DNA from 3 places in the Bradyrhizobium sp. STM 3562 genome. Region 3 is predicted to be linked to each of the others. Evidence: predicted binding sites of a transcription regulator. Region 3 holds the regulator's gene; each other region holds the start of a gene.

Region 1 (5,254 bases), 100 kb from region 3:
TATCGAGCAGGCGCGCATTGTCGCGCTGGTGCAGCCCGATCGAGGGCTCGTCCAGCACATAGAGCACGCCTGTCAGCCCCGAACCGATCTGTGAGGCCAGCCGAATGCGCTGGCTTTCGCCGCCGGACAGCGTGCCGGAGGAGCGCGACAGCGTCAGGTAATTGAGGCCGACGTCGATCAGAAACGTGAGGCGTTCACGGATCTCCTTCAGGACGCGCGTGGCGATCTCGTTTTGCTGCGCGTTCAGCGCGGCCGGCACGTCCTCGAACCATTCGGCAGCGCGCTTGACCGAGAACTCGGAGATCTCGCCGATATGCTTGCCGCCAACCTTGACGCACAAAGCCTCGGGCTTCAGGCGATAGCCATTGCAGGCTTCACACGGCACATCGGCAAAATACTTTGCCAGCTCTTCGCGCGCCCACTCGCTCTCGGTCTCGCGATAGCGGCGGTTGATGTTGGTGATCACGCCCTCGAACGGCTTCTTGGTGTCGTAGGAGCGCACGCCGTCCTCGTAGGAGAATTTGATCTCGTCGTCGCCGGAGCCGTGCAGCAGCGCGTTCTGCACCTTCTTCGGCAGCTCCTTCCACTTGGTGTCGAGCGTGAACTTGTAGTGCTTGCCGAGCGCGGTCAGCGTCTGGATGTAATAGGGCGAAGACGATTTGGCCCAGGGCGCGATCGCGCCCTTGCGAAGCGTGAGCTCCTTGTCCGGGATCACGAGGTCTTCGTCGACGTGCTGCTCGACACCGAGCCCGCCGCAGGCCGGGCAGGCGCCATAGGGGTTGTTGAAGGAGAACAGCCGCGGCTCGATCTCGGGAATGGTGAAGCCGGAAACGGGGCAGGCGAACTTTTCCGAGAACAGGATGCGCTCGGGCCCGCTCTTGTCGTGGATCTTTGCGGTCTTCTTCTTCTCTTCGACCGGCGCCGCCGGCGCGTCGGCATATTCGATGACCGCGAGGCCTTCGGCGAGCTTCAGCGCGGTTTCAAAGCTCTCCGCGAGGCGCTGGCCGATGTCGGGGCGCACCACGATGCGGTCGACCACGACGTCGATGTCGTGCGGGAATTTCTTATCCAGGTTCGGCGCCTCGGCGAGCTCATAGAAGGTGCCGTCGATCTTGACGCGCTGGAAACCCTTTTTGAGGTATTCGGCGAGTTCCTTCTTGTACTCGCCCTTGCGGCCACGCACGACCGGCGCGAGCAGATAGAGCCGCGTGCCCTCCGGCAGCGCCAGCACGCGGTCGACCATTTGCGATACGGTCTGGCTTTCGATCGGCAGGCCGGTGGCCGGCGAATAGGGCACGCCGACGCGCGCCCAGAGCAGGCGCATGTAGTCGTAGATCTCCGTGACGGTGCCGACGGTGGAGCGCGGATTCTTCGAGGTGGTCTTCTGTTCGATCGAGATCGCAGGCGACAGGCCGTCGATCTGGTCGACGTCGGGCTTCTGCATCATCTCCAGGAATTGCCGCGCATAGGCCGACAGCGATTCCACGTAGCGGCGCTGGCCCTCGGCATAGATGGTGTCGAACGCGAGGGAGGATTTGCCGGAGCCGGAGAGGCCGGTGAACACGACGAGCTTGTCGCGCGGGATCTCGACGTCGATGTTTTTCAGGTTGTGCTCGCGCGCGCCGCGGATGGTGATTGCGCGTAAGGAGCTCGCATTCTGTTGCCGTCGCGCTTTGAGGATTTCATCCATGGTGGCAATTCCGGGCGCGTGAGCAGCGCAGGTTCAAGGCGCGCCTCGCTGCGTGAGCCGAGATCTGACGCCGATGGGTGAAGCTCGGAACATAGGAAGAACGACAAGGAATTTCCAGTGCCGTGTGCAGACCATCAACGGTTTCCACGTTTCCGTAAAGGGCAATGGCGGCAGCCGGCAGCAGGAACGCGCGCAAACAAAAAGGCCGGCGCGTGGCCGGCCTTTCCCATTCAGAAGCTTGCGAGGATCAGTAGCGCGCGACCACCGGACCGCCGAAGGTGTAGTTCACGCGGACCGTGCCCATGTCGACATCCTGCTTGATGCTGTCGGTGCGGGTGTTGATACCAAGGAGCACGGGCGAATTGAAGTTGATGCTGCTGCTGCCCATGAACAGGTGGTTGTATTCGACGCCAACGGACCAGCCCGGCGCGAAGCCAATCTCGATGCCGGTTCCGACAGCGCCGCCCCAGCGGGTCTCGCTGGCCTGATCGAACACAACGCCGCCCGACAGGCCGTTGTACTTGTTGTTGGTCACGGCAGCGCCGCCCTTCACGTACCAGAGCACGTTGTTCCAGGCATAGCCGACCTGACCGGTGAAGAGGCCAATCGCATCGATCTTGGTCTGGTTGACCAGGGGCGCAAAAGCAGCGGGCGAACTCACATTCGATCCCTTCAGGTCCGCCCAGTCGCCCTGAGCTTCCACGCCGAAGACCCAGCTCGCCGCCTGCCACCGGTAGCCGATCTGACCGCCAACGAGACCGCCGGTCGCATCATGGCAGCCTTCGCGGGTCACGGGCACAGCGACGCCGGCGATGGCGGTCGTGTCCCAGCAATTGTGGCTCGAGGCGCCGCCGCCGTTGATGCCGATGTAGAAGCCGCCCCAATTGTAAACGGGCGCCAGCGCGGGCGCCTTGGTGTAGGGACGCGCAGCCAGGTCCGCCGCAACGGCCGGGGCAATCCCCATAGCCGCCAAACTCACGCCGACCAGCAAAGCCTTTTTCATTTTCTTCTCCAATCCATTTTCTTAAGGCCACCGGCCGCAACCAGCAGCGGAATCAATTGAACCGCAGCAAGCTATAGCGAAGCGGATTGCAAAATGCCGTCACCAAAAAAACGCAGGTGTTTCACAAATGCACAGTGGTTAAGCGCTGGTTGATGAGAATCCGGGCTGGCTCGATCGGACTGTTGCGGACAGGCAACAAAAAGGCCGGCAAAAAGCCGGCCTTTTTAGAGCAATTTAGTCGAACTGTCGGCGAGGATCAGTACCTTCCGACGACAGGACCGCCCCAGCGGTAGTTCACCCGGACGGTTGCCATGTCGACGTCCTGCTTGATGCTATCGGTGCGCGAGAACGCGCCGGCAGGAGCCGTGAGCGTAAAGGTCTGGCGGCCCATGAAGAGATGGTCGTATTCGACGCCAACCGACCAGTTCGGTGCGAAGCCGACCTCAACGCCGGTTCCGATCGCGCCGCCCCAACGGGCCTCGTCAGCCCGGTCGAACACCGTGCCAGTCGCAGTCAGGAGGCCTTGGTACTTATTGTGGGTCACGGCGGCGCCGCCCTTCACGTACCAGAGCACATTGCTCCAGGCGTAGCCGACCTGGCCGGTGATCAAACCGACAGCATCGACCTTGGTCTGGTTCGTGGCGGCAAACCCGAAGATCGGTGAGGCGACGCTGACGTTCGATCCCTTGAAGTCGGCCCAGTCACCCTGGCCCTCGACGCCGAACACCCAGTTGGCCGCCTGCCAGCGATAGCCGATCTGGCCGCCGACCATGCCGCCGCTGGCGTCATGACAGCCTTCCGAAACGGTCGGAACGGTCGCGCCTGCGGGGGTCGCGGTGTTGGTCCAGCAATTGTGGCTCCAGCCACCACCGCCGTTGATGCCGATGTAAAAGCCGCTCCAATCATAGATCGCGGCCACCATCGGGGGAGCCTTGGTGTAGGGCCGTGCGGCAAGATCCGCTGCGCTCGCCGGAGCCGCAGCGCTCAATGCGATCAACCCGACCGCACCCAGCAAAATCCCTTTCATCGTACCGTCCCCGGACCCTACGCTTCCCTAAGTTCCCCAGAAGCGCCCTCAAATAGCAGTCGCGACCGCCCATGCGATCCAAACTCAGCCGGTATATATCCCTATTGAACCGGAAATGCCGTCTCTGAAATGCAACACTCGGTGGAGAACTGCGCAGTGGCTAAGCTAATGGACATCCATGGTTTTTCGGTGCCTTGCGCGGCATGCGGAGGGTGGCTGCCGGCCGTTTGGGGGAAGGCTCTTCGAGAAGGCGGACGCGGACCGCATTGGGGTCCCGTTTCCTGGAACAAAACTGGAACATGGCCTGCGGCGGTGCTATATATGGGGATAAATTCAGGAATGGCCGGGCTTAAGCGCGCTGCAAGCGTATAGGGTCGGCGGCTTAGGGCAGGCCGGTGCCGGCCGAGCCTTCCGATTTTTCAGCGTGGAGAGTGGCGATGGCGGGAAGCGTGAACAAGGTGATCCTGGTCGGAAATCTTGGCAAGGATCCGGAGATTCGGCGGACCCAGGATGGCCGGCCGATCGCCAATTTGAGCGTAGCGACCTCGGAGACCTGGCGCGACCGGGCGACCGGCGAGCGCAAGGAAAAGACCGAGTGGCACCGGGTGGTGATCTTCAACGAAGGGCTTGCCAAGGTTGCCGAGCAATATCTGAAGAAAGGCGCCAAGGTTTACGTCGAGGGGCAACTGCAGACGCGCAAATGGACCGACCAGAGCGGCGCCGAGAAATACACCACCGAAGTCGTGCTGCAGGGCTTCAATTCCAACCTGACCATGCTTGATGGCCGCGGCGGCGGCGGAAGCTTTGGCGCCGACGATACGGGTGGCGATTTCGGAGCGATCGGACCGTCGTCCTCTGGTCCTGCGCCGCGTCGCGCCGTGCCGGCCGGCGCCCGCAACAGCGACATGGATGACGACATCCCGTTCTGAGCGCCGCATGAGGCTTGATTGAGTCTTGCGCCACTGCTCGAGGCCGCGCCTGCGATCCCGCTTCACGCGTCGGCGGCGATGGCGGCCTTCGTGCTCGGCGTGGTGCAGCTTGCGGCGCCCAAGGGCACCTTGCCGCATCGGACCTTGGGATGGATCTGGGTGGCGCTGATGGGGATGGTTGCGATCAGCTCGTTCTGGATTCACGAGCTTCGCTTGCGCGGCCCCTTCAGCCCGATCCACTTGCTCTCGATCTTCACGCTCGCCGTGCTTCCGTTTGCGGTCTGGAAGGCCCGCCGTCATGAGGTCGGGGCGCATCGCAGGTCGATGATCATGCTGTTTTCGGGCGCGCTGGTCGTCGCCGGCCTGTTCACGCTTCTGCCCGGGCGCATCATGCATCAGGTGGTGTTCGGCCCCTGAAACGAGGCGCCAGGAAAAGCCCGGCTGCGGGTCGTCGATGAGGGGGCCTGATCGCCCCGTAAGTAACTGGAAAAACGAAGAGAAAAACGATCCTCTCGGGTCGGTTGGGGGTGGTGAAAACTGCCCCCATGCGCTATATGATTCTTAGCTAAAGACTGACCGGATTTCCCCTTGTCTGAACCTGAAGA
Region 2 (5,254 bases), 3.9 Mb from region 3:
ACCATGGGTGCACGCGAAGCGGCGATCTGCCGCGAACTGACCAAGTTGCATGAAGAGGTGACGCGCGCGCCGCTCACGGAGGTGGCAGCGGGAGCGGACCAGCTCGAGACGCGCGGCGAGTTCGTGCTGGTGATCGGGCCGCCGGACGCGGCTGCGCAGGCCATGAGCGCCGAATCGATGGACGATCTCCTCCGCGACGCGCTCGCCCATTCCAGCTTGAAAGATGCGGTGGCGCAGGCGGTGGAAGCATCGGGCCGGCCGCGCCGCGAGATCTATGCCCGCGCGCTCGAGCTCGCCAAAGCCGTGAAGACGGGCCATGGCCAAACGTGACGGCCCACCAGCGGCGGACATAGCCGCCAGAGCGGCCTCGCCCGCGCGCGTAGCGGCGTTTCGCACCGGACTGTCGGCGGAAAGCCGTGCCGCGGCCTATCTGATGGCCAAGGGCTATCGCATCCTCGCCAAGCGCTTTCGCACGCCCCACGGCGAGATCGACATCGTCGCAAAGCGACGCAATCTGCTCGCCTTTGTCGAGGTCAAGGCTCGCGCCACGCTCGACGACGCGGCGTTCGCGGTGACGCCGCGCCAGCAGGCCCGTATCATCGATGCCGCGCAAGCCTGGCTGATGGCGCATCCCGAGCATGCGGAATTGGAGCTGCGCTTTGATGCCATGCTGATTGCGCCGCGGCATTTGCCGCGCCATGTGCTAGCAGCATTCGACGCCAGCCCCTAAAAAGACATCCTCCTCTCGAGCTCACGGACCCCGCCAATGAAATTGAACGTCGCCGTCCAGATGGATCCTATCGCGCGCATCAATATCCGCGGCGATTCGACCTTTGCGTTGCTGCTGGAGGCGCAAAAGCGCGGCCATGCGCTCTCGTATTACACCCCCGACAAGCTCTCGCTCTTGGGCGATGAGCTGGTCGCCCCGGTCCAGGTCCTGGCCGTGCGCGATGAGCCCGGCAATCACTTCACTCTCGGCGAGCCCCGGCGCGAGCCGCTCAACGCATTCGACGTCGTCCTGCTCAGGCAGGACCCGCCCTTCGACCTCGCCTACATCACGTCGACGCATTTCCTCGAGCGGCTGCAGCCCCGGACACTGGTGGTCAACGATCCCGTGGCCGTGCGGAACGCGCCGGAAAAACTGTTCGTGATGGATTTCCCGCAATTAATGCCGCCGACGTTGATCTCGCGCGATCTCGACGAGATCAATGCGTTCCGCGACACCCATGGCCCGGTCGTCATGAAACCGTTGCATGGCTTTGGCGGCGCCGCGGTGTTCCGCATCATGCCGCAGGACATGAATTTCGGCTCGCTCTACGACATGTTCTCCGTGACGTTCAGGGAGCCCTGGGTGATCCAGCGTTTCCTGCCTGAGGTGAAGAAAGGCGACAAGCGCATCATCCTGGTGGATGGAGAATTCGCCGGCGCTGTCAACCGCGTGCCGGCCACGGACGATCTGCGCTCCAACATGGTGCGCGGTGGCGCGGCGACGGCCACCGATCTCACTGACCGTGAACGCGAAATCTGCACCACTATAGGACCGGCGCTGCGCGAACGCGGTCTTCTGTTCGTGGGCATCGACGTGATCGACGGCTATCTCACCGAGATCAACGTCACCTCGCCAACCGGCATTCGTGCCGTGGCGAAGCTCGGCGGCCCGGACATCGCCGCCAAGATCTGGGACGTCATCGAGGCCAAGCGCGCAAACACAAAAGCCTGATCGCGCCGCTTTCGAGACGCCCTCCAAAGGCCCCAAAGCGGTTTCAGCCTCCACAATCTGGACGGGTAGGTCCGTCCGGACACGACGTCATCGCTCAAGAACGTCATAAAATGTGGAGGAAGACGCATGACATATCCTGTTTCACGGCGATCCTTGCTCGCACTCACCGCGGGTCTTAGCGCAACGACCCTGTTCTCCGGCAATGCATTGGCGCGCGAGCCCAAGCTTGGCACCCAGTCGCCCTGTTTCCATCGCTTCATGCTCGGCGATGCGGAGGTGACGGTGGTGTCGGATGGGCCACTACCGCTCGGCAATCCCAAAGGCACCTTCACCGGCGCGTCCGACGACGAAATCAAGAAGATGCTGACGGACAACTTGCTCAGCCCCGACAACATCGTGCTCGAGCAGAACTCGCCGATCGTGAACACGGGCGACAAGCTCGTGCTGTTCGACACCGGGATGGGAACGGCCAAAACCTTTGGTCCGACCACGGGGCGGCAGCAGAAGAGCATGGCGGAGGCCGGCCTCAAGCCGGAGGACATCGACGCCGTCGTGTTCACCCACGCCCATATCGATCACATCGGCGGTGTGGTCGATGGGAGCGGCAAGGTGCTGTTCCCGAACGCCCAGTACTACATCGCGCAAAGCGATTACGATTACTGGACCGACGAAGGCCGGATGAGCGGGCCGCTCAAGGAGTTCATCGTGCATGCGCGCAAGAACCTGCTGCCCGTGCGCGACCGCCTGGTGTTCTATAGGGACGGCCAGGAATTCCTGCCGGGCATCCAGGCACTCGCCGCGCCGGGACACACTGTCGGCCACCACATCTTCATGATCTCGTCAGGCGACAAGTCGTTCGCGTTCCTCGGCGATCTCACGCACCACCAGATCCTGCTGATGGAAAGGCCGCGCATGGAGTTTTCCTATGACACGGACCCGAAGCAGGCGGCGGAAAGCCGGGTGAGGATGCTGGACATGCTGGCGGCCAACAAGATCATGGTCATGTCCTATCATTACCCATGGCCGGGCCTCGGCCATGTCGTGAAAAGCGGCGAAGGCTTCCACTACATCCCGCAACCGATGCAGATGCTGCTTTGAACAGGCCGCGACGGGGGCGGCACTGGCCGCCTCCCGTCCGCTCGCCTCGCTTGCGCAGAGGCGCGGCTTCTTCCCTGGCCCGCACGGCTTCAGTGTTCCCGTAATGTTCTTGCCAGGTGAGCGGTTTTCCGCTACCTTGAATCGCGAAGAAAGTGGCGGCGGGGCGGGGGCGGCATGGTCCAACGCGTTTCAACGGTTGCCTTTGAAGGCATCGAGGCCCGGGCGGTCGACGTGCAGGTGCAGGTCGCGCCTGGCCTTCCGGCTTTCACGATCGTTGGTCTGCCCGACAAGGCGGTCTCGGAGGCGCGCGAGCGGGTGCGCTCGGCCCTGATCGCTTCGGGCCTCGCGCTGCCGGCGCGGCGAATCACCGTCAATCTCGCGCCCGCCGATCTCCCGAAGGAAGGCAGCCATTACGACCTGCCGATCGCGCTCGGGCTGATGGCGGCGATCGGGGCGATCCCGCCGGATGCCTTGAACGGCTTCACCGTGCTCGGCGAGCTCGGGCTAGACGGCTCGATCGCCGCGGTCGCGGGCGTGCTGCCGGCTGCCATCGGTGCGAACGCACGCGAGGAAGGGCTGATTTGCCCCTCGGCTTGCGGCGCGGAGGCGGCCTGGGCCAGTCCGGACATCCAGATCATCGCCGCCAATTCCCTGATTCAGATCGCCAACCACTTCAAGGGCACCCAGGTCCTGTCGCGGCCGCAGCCCAAAATCCATGAAGAGACGGTCTCCTCGCTCGACCTCCGGGACATCAAGGGCCAAGAAAGCGCCAAGCGTGCGCTCGAGATCGCGGCGGCCGGAGGCCACCATCTGCTGATGATCGGCGCGCCCGGCGCCGGCAAATCGATGCTGGCGGCGCGGCTTCCCTCGATCCTGCCGCCGCTGACGCCCTCTGAACTGTTGGAAGTATCGATGATCGCCTCCGTCGCCGGCGAAATCCAGGGCGGGGCGCTGACCTCGCGGCGGCCGTTCCGCAGCCCCCATCATTCCGCCAGCATGGCGGCGCTGACCGGCGGTGGCGTGCGCGCAAGGCCCGGCGAGATCTCGCTCGCCCATCAGGGCGTGCTGTTCCTGGATGAGCTGCCGGAGTTCGACCCGCGCGTCTTGGATTCGCTGCGCCAGCCGCTGGAGAACGGCGAGGTCTCGGTCTCGCGCGCCAATCACCGCGTGACCTATCCTGCGCGTTTCATGCTCGTTGCCGCGATGAACCCGTGCCGCTGCGGCCGCGCCTTCGAGCCCGGCTATTCCTGCAAGCGCGCGCAGATCGACCGCTGCACTGCCGATTATCAGATGCGCATTTCGGGGCCGTTGATGGACCGCATCGACCTGCGCATCGAGGTGCCGGCGGTGACCGCGGCCGACCTGATTCTGCCGCCGCCGGCGGAAGGCTCGGCCGAAGTCGCCGCCCGCGTTTCCGCCGCGCGCGACATCCAGCGCGCCCGCTATGCGTCGGCCGGTCTGCCGCAGATCCGCACCAATGCGGAGGCGCCGGCCTCGCTGCTGGAAGAGGTCGCGCAGGCGGACGCGCAAGGACAGAAGCTGCTGCGCGATGCCGCCGAAACCATGCGCCTGTCGGCGCGCGGCTATCATCGCGTGCTCCGGGTTGCGCGAACGCTCGCCGATCTCGACGGCGCGGATAAGATCGGCCGACTGCATCTCGCCGAAGCGCTGTCCTATCGGGCATTGGCCGAGGACGTCAGGCACGCCGCGTGAGCGACGTTTACGGGCCACGTCGCGCATCAACCAGCCGGTAACGAGTTTTCTTTACGCTCCGCCAACCATAAGCCGCGCGCCCTTTGCGGCCTTGGTCGAGTGAGTGCCCCGATGTTGCGTTTCAAGTTGCGTTTCACGGTCCTGGTCGCAGTGGTTCCTTTGATCGCGGGTGCAATACTGGCCGGTGTGCAAGCATTCGAGCGTCCGCGTCCCTGCATTGCCGTCGGCGCGACGACGCTCGAGATCGGATCCGCGCCCTGGCACGCCGACCTCCATGTCAGCTTCACCGACGATCCCTCGCTTGCAACCGTGCGGGTCGCAGTGACCGACAGCGCGGCCAACGCCGACTTCGCCGTAATCGACGATGTCGATGACGGGCAGGAGAACACCTGCAAAGCAACCGCGGCGACGCAATTTGTCGCGCTGTCCGCGCAGCCCTCGACCTCCGCTCCCGTGATCTACCTTTCACATGACGGCCCGGCCGACTATCGCATCTTCGTCAGATCCAGACACTTCACCCTTCGCGAGGCCGCCGCGCTGATCGTCGGCGCGCACGGGGAACGTCCGCGCCTTGCCGCCGCGTTCTGAAGTCGTCCTTAACCCTTCATCAACCCTGTTCGCATCGGGCTGCGCCACGTGGGCGCGCTTCAAAGAGTTTGCAAGCGTCGGCCCGGCATCGTCCGCATGCGGGGCAGCGTGCGCGCGCTCAGCACGAGCTGAAGG
Region 3 (5,254 bases):
CAAGGGCGTCTCGCCTGACCAGGCGTACCCGGCACAGCTTGAGGCGATGCTTCGTGCGCGAGGCTTGGACGTCAACGTGATCAATGCGGGCATCAGCGGTGACACCACGGGCGGCATGATGGCTCGGCTGGAAAGCGCAGTTCCGAAAGGGACCAAGGTCGTGATTCTTCAGCCCGGCGGAAATGATCTGAGAAAGGGAGCGCCCAACTACACCATTGAGTTGCAACGTCGGCTCACGGCGATGGGGGTCAGGGTTGTCATGCTGCCAAACGGAATGTTCCGGGGCAAACCGCACCAGCCTGATGGCATGCATCTGACTCCGGAGGGCTACCACATGCTCGCGCAACAGCTCGTTGGTCCCGTCGCCAGTGCATTGCGGAAGTAGCTAAGCGATCTCTCCGCTCTGAGAGCCGGCCGCAGCCGGCTCTCGGCGCATATCATCTTGAGCGATATCGAAGGCGCCCAGGTGAAATTCTTCGGCGATGCCGTCGCCGCTGCCCGGCAGCCTGACCAGCGTAAACGCCGCGTTGGGAAATTGCTGCCAGATGCCGATATCTTCGGCCGTCACCGTGAGCCAGCCAAACGTAAACATATAGCGGCCAGGCTGCGCCACCCGCCCGGCCTTCTGCCACGTGATCTTGTTGACCACAGGTCAGCTCCAAGGACGCGTTTACAAACCACTCAAAAATCACGTTCGATACGCGCGCGGCACCGCCGGCAAAAACCGGCGGAACCATCGATTGCGCTAACTGTCTCAGTCGACCGGCAACCGCCGCGTCGCGGGCGTCGTCTCCGCGGTGTGCGCGGGCGTGCCGACAGGGTGCGTCACCGGCAACTGCAGCACTGTTACCCGCTGGCCCTCGCAGAGCAGGGTCACCAGCACGTGGCTGCCATCCGGAAATTCGATCGCATCATGATGACGATCGGGAATGTGCGTATCGATGGTGTTGAATTTTCCGACACGGAAGTTGACGGTCCGCGTCCAGATCCATCGATTGTCATAGCGAACGTTGTCGGCGAAGGCGAGCTCGGTGCCCGGCAGCATGCAGACCGCGACCGTCGGATCGCTCTCTGATGCAAAACCGCGGGTCGAGGTGCCGCGGAATGTCGTGGTGATCAGCGTTTCGCCAACCTGAGCGGGACGTGACGCCACGGCATGCAGGCTATAGTCACACATCGGATTGCTCCTCGCTTGAGATAGTCAACCCGCGCTCTTTCGAGGCGCAGGCCTCTATCAGAGTGGACGAGCCCTCCAGTCTCAGAGGGCTTGTGGGCGATTATGCGGCCCGCAATGGCGAAGTGCGATCACATCCGTTTGACTGTGTGCATTTCCTTTGAGCGTCAGCGCTCGACGTGTGCATCGCATCCATTGCTGGCGGGGCACAAACTCCAACTCTGCCGGAATCGGCATCCGGCAGTGCCAACGCAATCGCAGTCGCGCGCCTCACGTGCGTCAGGCGCGCGCAGACAGTTTAGTACTTTCGGTAGAGCCCGACCAGCTTGCCCTGAATCTTGACGCGGTTCGGCGGCAGGATGCGCACCTCGTAGGCGGTGTTCGCGGGTTCCAGCGCGATCGAGGCGCCGCGACGGCGGAAACGCTTCAGCGTCGCTTCCTCGTCGTCGATCAGCGCGACCACGATGTCGCCAGTATCGGCGGTCTCATTTCGCTGGATCAGCGCCATGTCGCCGTCGAGAATGCCGGCATCCACCATGGAGTCGCCGCGCACCTCCAGCGCATAATGCTCGCCGGAGCCGAGCATATCCGGCGGCACGCTGATCGTATGGCTGCGGGTCTGCAGCGCCTCGATCGGCGTGCCGGCCGCGATGCGGCCCATCACCGGAACGGCCACCGGACGCTCGCCATCATCGGCGGCCGCGCCGCGTCCCTTGCCGAGATTGCCTTCGATGACGCTGGGCGTGAAGCCGCGGCGGCCGGAGGTCGCCGGCGACAGTTCGGGCAGCTTGATCACCTCGATGGCGCGGGCGCGGTTCGGCAGGCGACGAATGAAGCCGCGCTCCTCAAGTGCGGTGATGAGGCGATGGATTCCCGACTTCGAGCGCAAATCGAGCGCATCCTTCATCTCGTCGAAGGAGGGCGGAACGCCAGCCTCTTTCAGCCGCTCGTTGATGAAACGCAGAAGTTCATACTGTTTGCGCGTAAGCATCGCGACCAATCCCCAGGTTGATGTCGTTCGATTCCGGGATGTCGGAGCCGTCGGCTCCCCCTAGATCGTCGAAACAAATCATGAACGGACACTATATGTTCGATAAGTGTTCCGCAACCACTTAATTTCCGGTGAACGCGATTAGTTTGCGTGAAAAGCGCGCGCGGAACCTTAGTCCGCTCGCGTGCGTGCTCGCAAGATGCGCGAACGGCACGATGCGCGAGCGGATGCCGCCGATCTCGCCCGAATCATGCCGGCCACATGCGCCGTCATTTGCGGATTTCGACACTTCGCATCGTCCCGGAACGATGGTGCAAGTCATCGAGCGCAGCTATTCCGGCAGCCGCAGGATCTCGCAAGGCGAGCCGGCCTTCGCCGCCGGCGCAAAGGGCGGGCGGATCACCAGTACCCGGGCGCGCGAGAGATAGTTGAGCAGCGAGGAGTCCTGCCGGGTGACCGGTGTTGCGATCGGGGCGCCCTCGGCGCGGTCATCGAGCGTTGCGCGCAAGTAATCCTCGCGCACGTCATTGGGCCCGATGTCGCGGCCGAGCAGGGCGGCCTCGCGGGCGTGATGGATGGTCTTGCGGCCGGAAAGCGCGCGGATTAGCGGCACCACGAACAGCAGGGTGCAGACATAAGACGAGACGGGATTGCCGGGGACGCCGACGACGCGCATGGCACCGAGCCGGCCGTGCATCATCGGTTTGCCGGGCCGCATGGCGATCTGCCAGAACGCGATGCTGACCCGCTCGGCTTCCAGCGCCTTCTTGACGAGATCGTGGTCGCCGACCGACGCGCCGCCGGTGGTGACCAGGATGTCGGCGCCCAGATCGCGGGCGCGGCGGATACCGGCGACGGTCGCCTCCATGGTGTCAGCGGCGACGCCGAGATCGACGACCTCGGCGCCCTCGCTGCGCATCAGCGCGCGCAGGGCGTAGCCATTGGAATAGACGATCTGGCCCGGACCCGGCTCGGTGCCCGGCATCACCAATTCGTCGCCGGTGGCGAGCAGGGCGACCTTGGGGCGGCCGCGCACCGGCAGTTCCGGATAATTCATGCTGGCGGCGAGCGAGAGATCGCGGTCGGTCAGACGGCTTCCCGCCTCGAGCAGGACGTCGCCTTGCCGAAAGTCGACGCCGGCGGGGCGGATATGCCGGCCGAGGATCGCGGCTTCCTTGATTGTGATGGCGCCGCCGTCGGCAACCGTGTCTTCCTGGATCACCACGGCATCGGCGCCTTCGGGGATGACGCCGCCGGTGAAAATGCGCGCGGCTTCGCCTTTGCCGAGAGCGCGGTCGAACGGCCGGCCCGCGGCGACCTCGCCGATCACCTTGAGCTTTGCGTTGACCTCGGCGGCATCGGCCGCGCGCACGGCATAGCCGTCCATCGCCGACATCGCTTGCGGCGGCTGCGTACGCAGCGCCACGACATCGCGCGCCAGCGTGCGGTGATAGGCGAGATCCAATGCGACGGATTCCTCCGGCAAGGGCTTGGCGCCATCGAGGATCGCGGCGAGTGCGTCGGCAACCGGCATCAGGGCCACGGGCAAAACTCCAGATTCTGCGATCGCATTTGGGATCGCGGGTCGCTTCTAGCCGAGAGCGCGCGGCGAGGCAAAGGCGGCGCCCGTTCGCTTGGCCTGCGCATGCAATTCGCTGGAGCGGTTGCACCTCGTGCATGAGCCCGCGCCCGGCGAAACAACAGCAGCGGTGCAGGATCTATGATGCGTCCACCCAGGGCGTAAGCTGATCGAAGAAGAGGCATAAGCTGAGCGCGCAAGAAAAGGCCCCGACGCCTTGCAGGTGTCAGGGCCTCCCGGACGCTTGAGCCGTGGGCTGGCACGGCACGCACCTCAAACGCGCAAACCGACCGGGCTGTTCCAAACCAGAGACAAACAATTCCCATGGGATCGGGTACTAATACCTGCGATTAACCGCGGGAACGCGATCGGTATGACTTTTCCGTATCATTCCGGTGTGGGGGTATGGAACATTGAACGCGTGCGGCGTCGTAGTGCAGTATTTCCGACGGCTGGGAATTTCAGTGCCCAGTGCAAGGCCAACGCCGCCTTAGCGAAGATATTCCGCTAAGGCGGCGTTGGCGCGATTGGGGAGTTGACGTCGGCGACTGTCTCGCAGGGCCGGCCAAGCCGTACTGAGATCGATCGCTCAAGCCGTGCGCAGGCTCAACGCGACCGCGATCCAAGCGGCGCCGTAGAAGATCAGATCGATGCCGAGGAAAAGGCCGATGGCCCAAAGACCCGAGATCGGCCACTGCGACACGACGAGCATGCCGAGCACGAAGGTGATGCCTCCATCAAGGGCCTGCCACTCCCAGCCGGCCGACCCCAGCACCAGCGCCGTCACGAATTGGAAGATGCCGCCGATCAGAAAGAACAGGCCCATGAACAGCGTCAATGTCTCGGCGCTCATGATAGGCTTGGTGATCAGCAGGAGGCCTGCGACGCCGAACAGGACGGCAGCGAACAGGTGATGGAAGAATCCGGCCCAGTGCCCCACCATGAAGGATTGCACGATCTCCAGTGCGGAGGCGATGATCAGCAGCCATCCAAAAAACAGCATGGTCACGATCGTCGCCCTGAACGATCGGGCGATCGCGGCGAGGCCGAGCACGACGAGCCCGATGCCGAAAGCCAAGAACCAGCCCCAGTATTGGACTATTTCCTGAGGCACCTCGATCTGGAAACCCTGAGCATCGCTCATCTCGTCGCTCCCCTATCTCGTTGCTCCCTTCAAAGTGATGACCGGCGCGCAGAGCTTTTCGATGTCTGCCGCGAACCGGCCTTCGATGGACGCGCGCTTGTTTTTCGTCGGGGTCAACAGGCCGCCATCGATCGTCCAAGTATCGTCCAAGTAGAGCATGATACCGCGATGGTGGTGCGCTGGCACCATCATCTCCGTGAATGGCGGATCGGCAAGAGTGGCGCTCTCGGGATCATTTGGCGCGATCTTCTGAAGAAAATCTCGGAACGGCCCATGCTCGTCCCGAGCGCGAGATTATTCGGTCGAAATGAGTCCCGCGGTGGTCGCGACGATCCAACGATTGCCCCATCGCACGATCGTATCGAT

What was found. Region 3 encodes LexA, which represses DNA repair genes until DNA is damaged. Its sites were predicted from a motif close to TGTTCNNNNTGTGTTCNG; they were not measured.
Region 1: uvrA (excinuclease ABC subunit UvrA) is a predicted target of LexA. The motif match lies at 1,776-1,793, and genes of this name have one in related genera.
Region 2: P6U23_RS00835 (YifB family Mg chelatase-like AAA ATPase) is a predicted target of LexA. The motif match lies at 2,912-2,929, and genes of this name have one in related genera.

The regions. Positions count from the first base shown of each region.
Region 1 covers NZ_CP120694.1:4,609,448-4,614,701, reverse strand. Annotated here, with positions in the region: gene uvrA (excinuclease ABC subunit UvrA) at 1-1,690, opposite strand, end outside; gene P6U23_RS21415 (outer membrane protein) at 1,938-2,693, opposite strand; gene P6U23_RS21410 (outer membrane protein) at 2,950-3,720, opposite strand; gene P6U23_RS21405 (single-stranded DNA-binding protein) at 4,158-4,649, shown strand; gene P6U23_RS21400 (DUF2306 domain-containing protein) at 4,668-5,066, shown strand; gene gyrA (DNA gyrase subunit A) at 5,238-5,254, shown strand, end outside.
Region 2 covers NZ_CP120694.1:175,558-180,811, forward strand. Annotated here, with positions in the region: gene rsmI (16S rRNA (cytidine(1402)-2'-O)-methyltransferase) at 1-330, shown strand, start outside; gene P6U23_RS00820 (YraN family protein) at 317-730, shown strand; gene gshB (glutathione synthase) at 767-1,720, shown strand; gene P6U23_RS00830 (MBL fold metallo-hydrolase) at 1,847-2,818, shown strand; gene P6U23_RS00835 (YifB family Mg chelatase-like AAA ATPase) at 2,993-4,531, shown strand; gene P6U23_RS00840 (hypothetical protein) at 4,643-5,119, shown strand.
Region 3 covers NZ_CP120694.1:4,710,709-4,715,962, reverse strand. Annotated here, with positions in the region: gene P6U23_RS21915 (GDSL-type esterase/lipase family protein) at 1-385, shown strand, start outside; gene P6U23_RS21910 (hypothetical protein) at 386-592, opposite strand; gene P6U23_RS21905 (hypothetical protein) at 755-1,177, opposite strand; gene lexA (transcriptional repressor LexA) at 1,473-2,165, opposite strand; gene glp (gephyrin-like molybdotransferase Glp) at 2,497-3,708, opposite strand; gene P6U23_RS21890 (HdeD family acid-resistance protein) at 4,334-4,888, opposite strand; gene P6U23_RS21885 (hypothetical protein) at 5,183-5,254, opposite strand, start outside.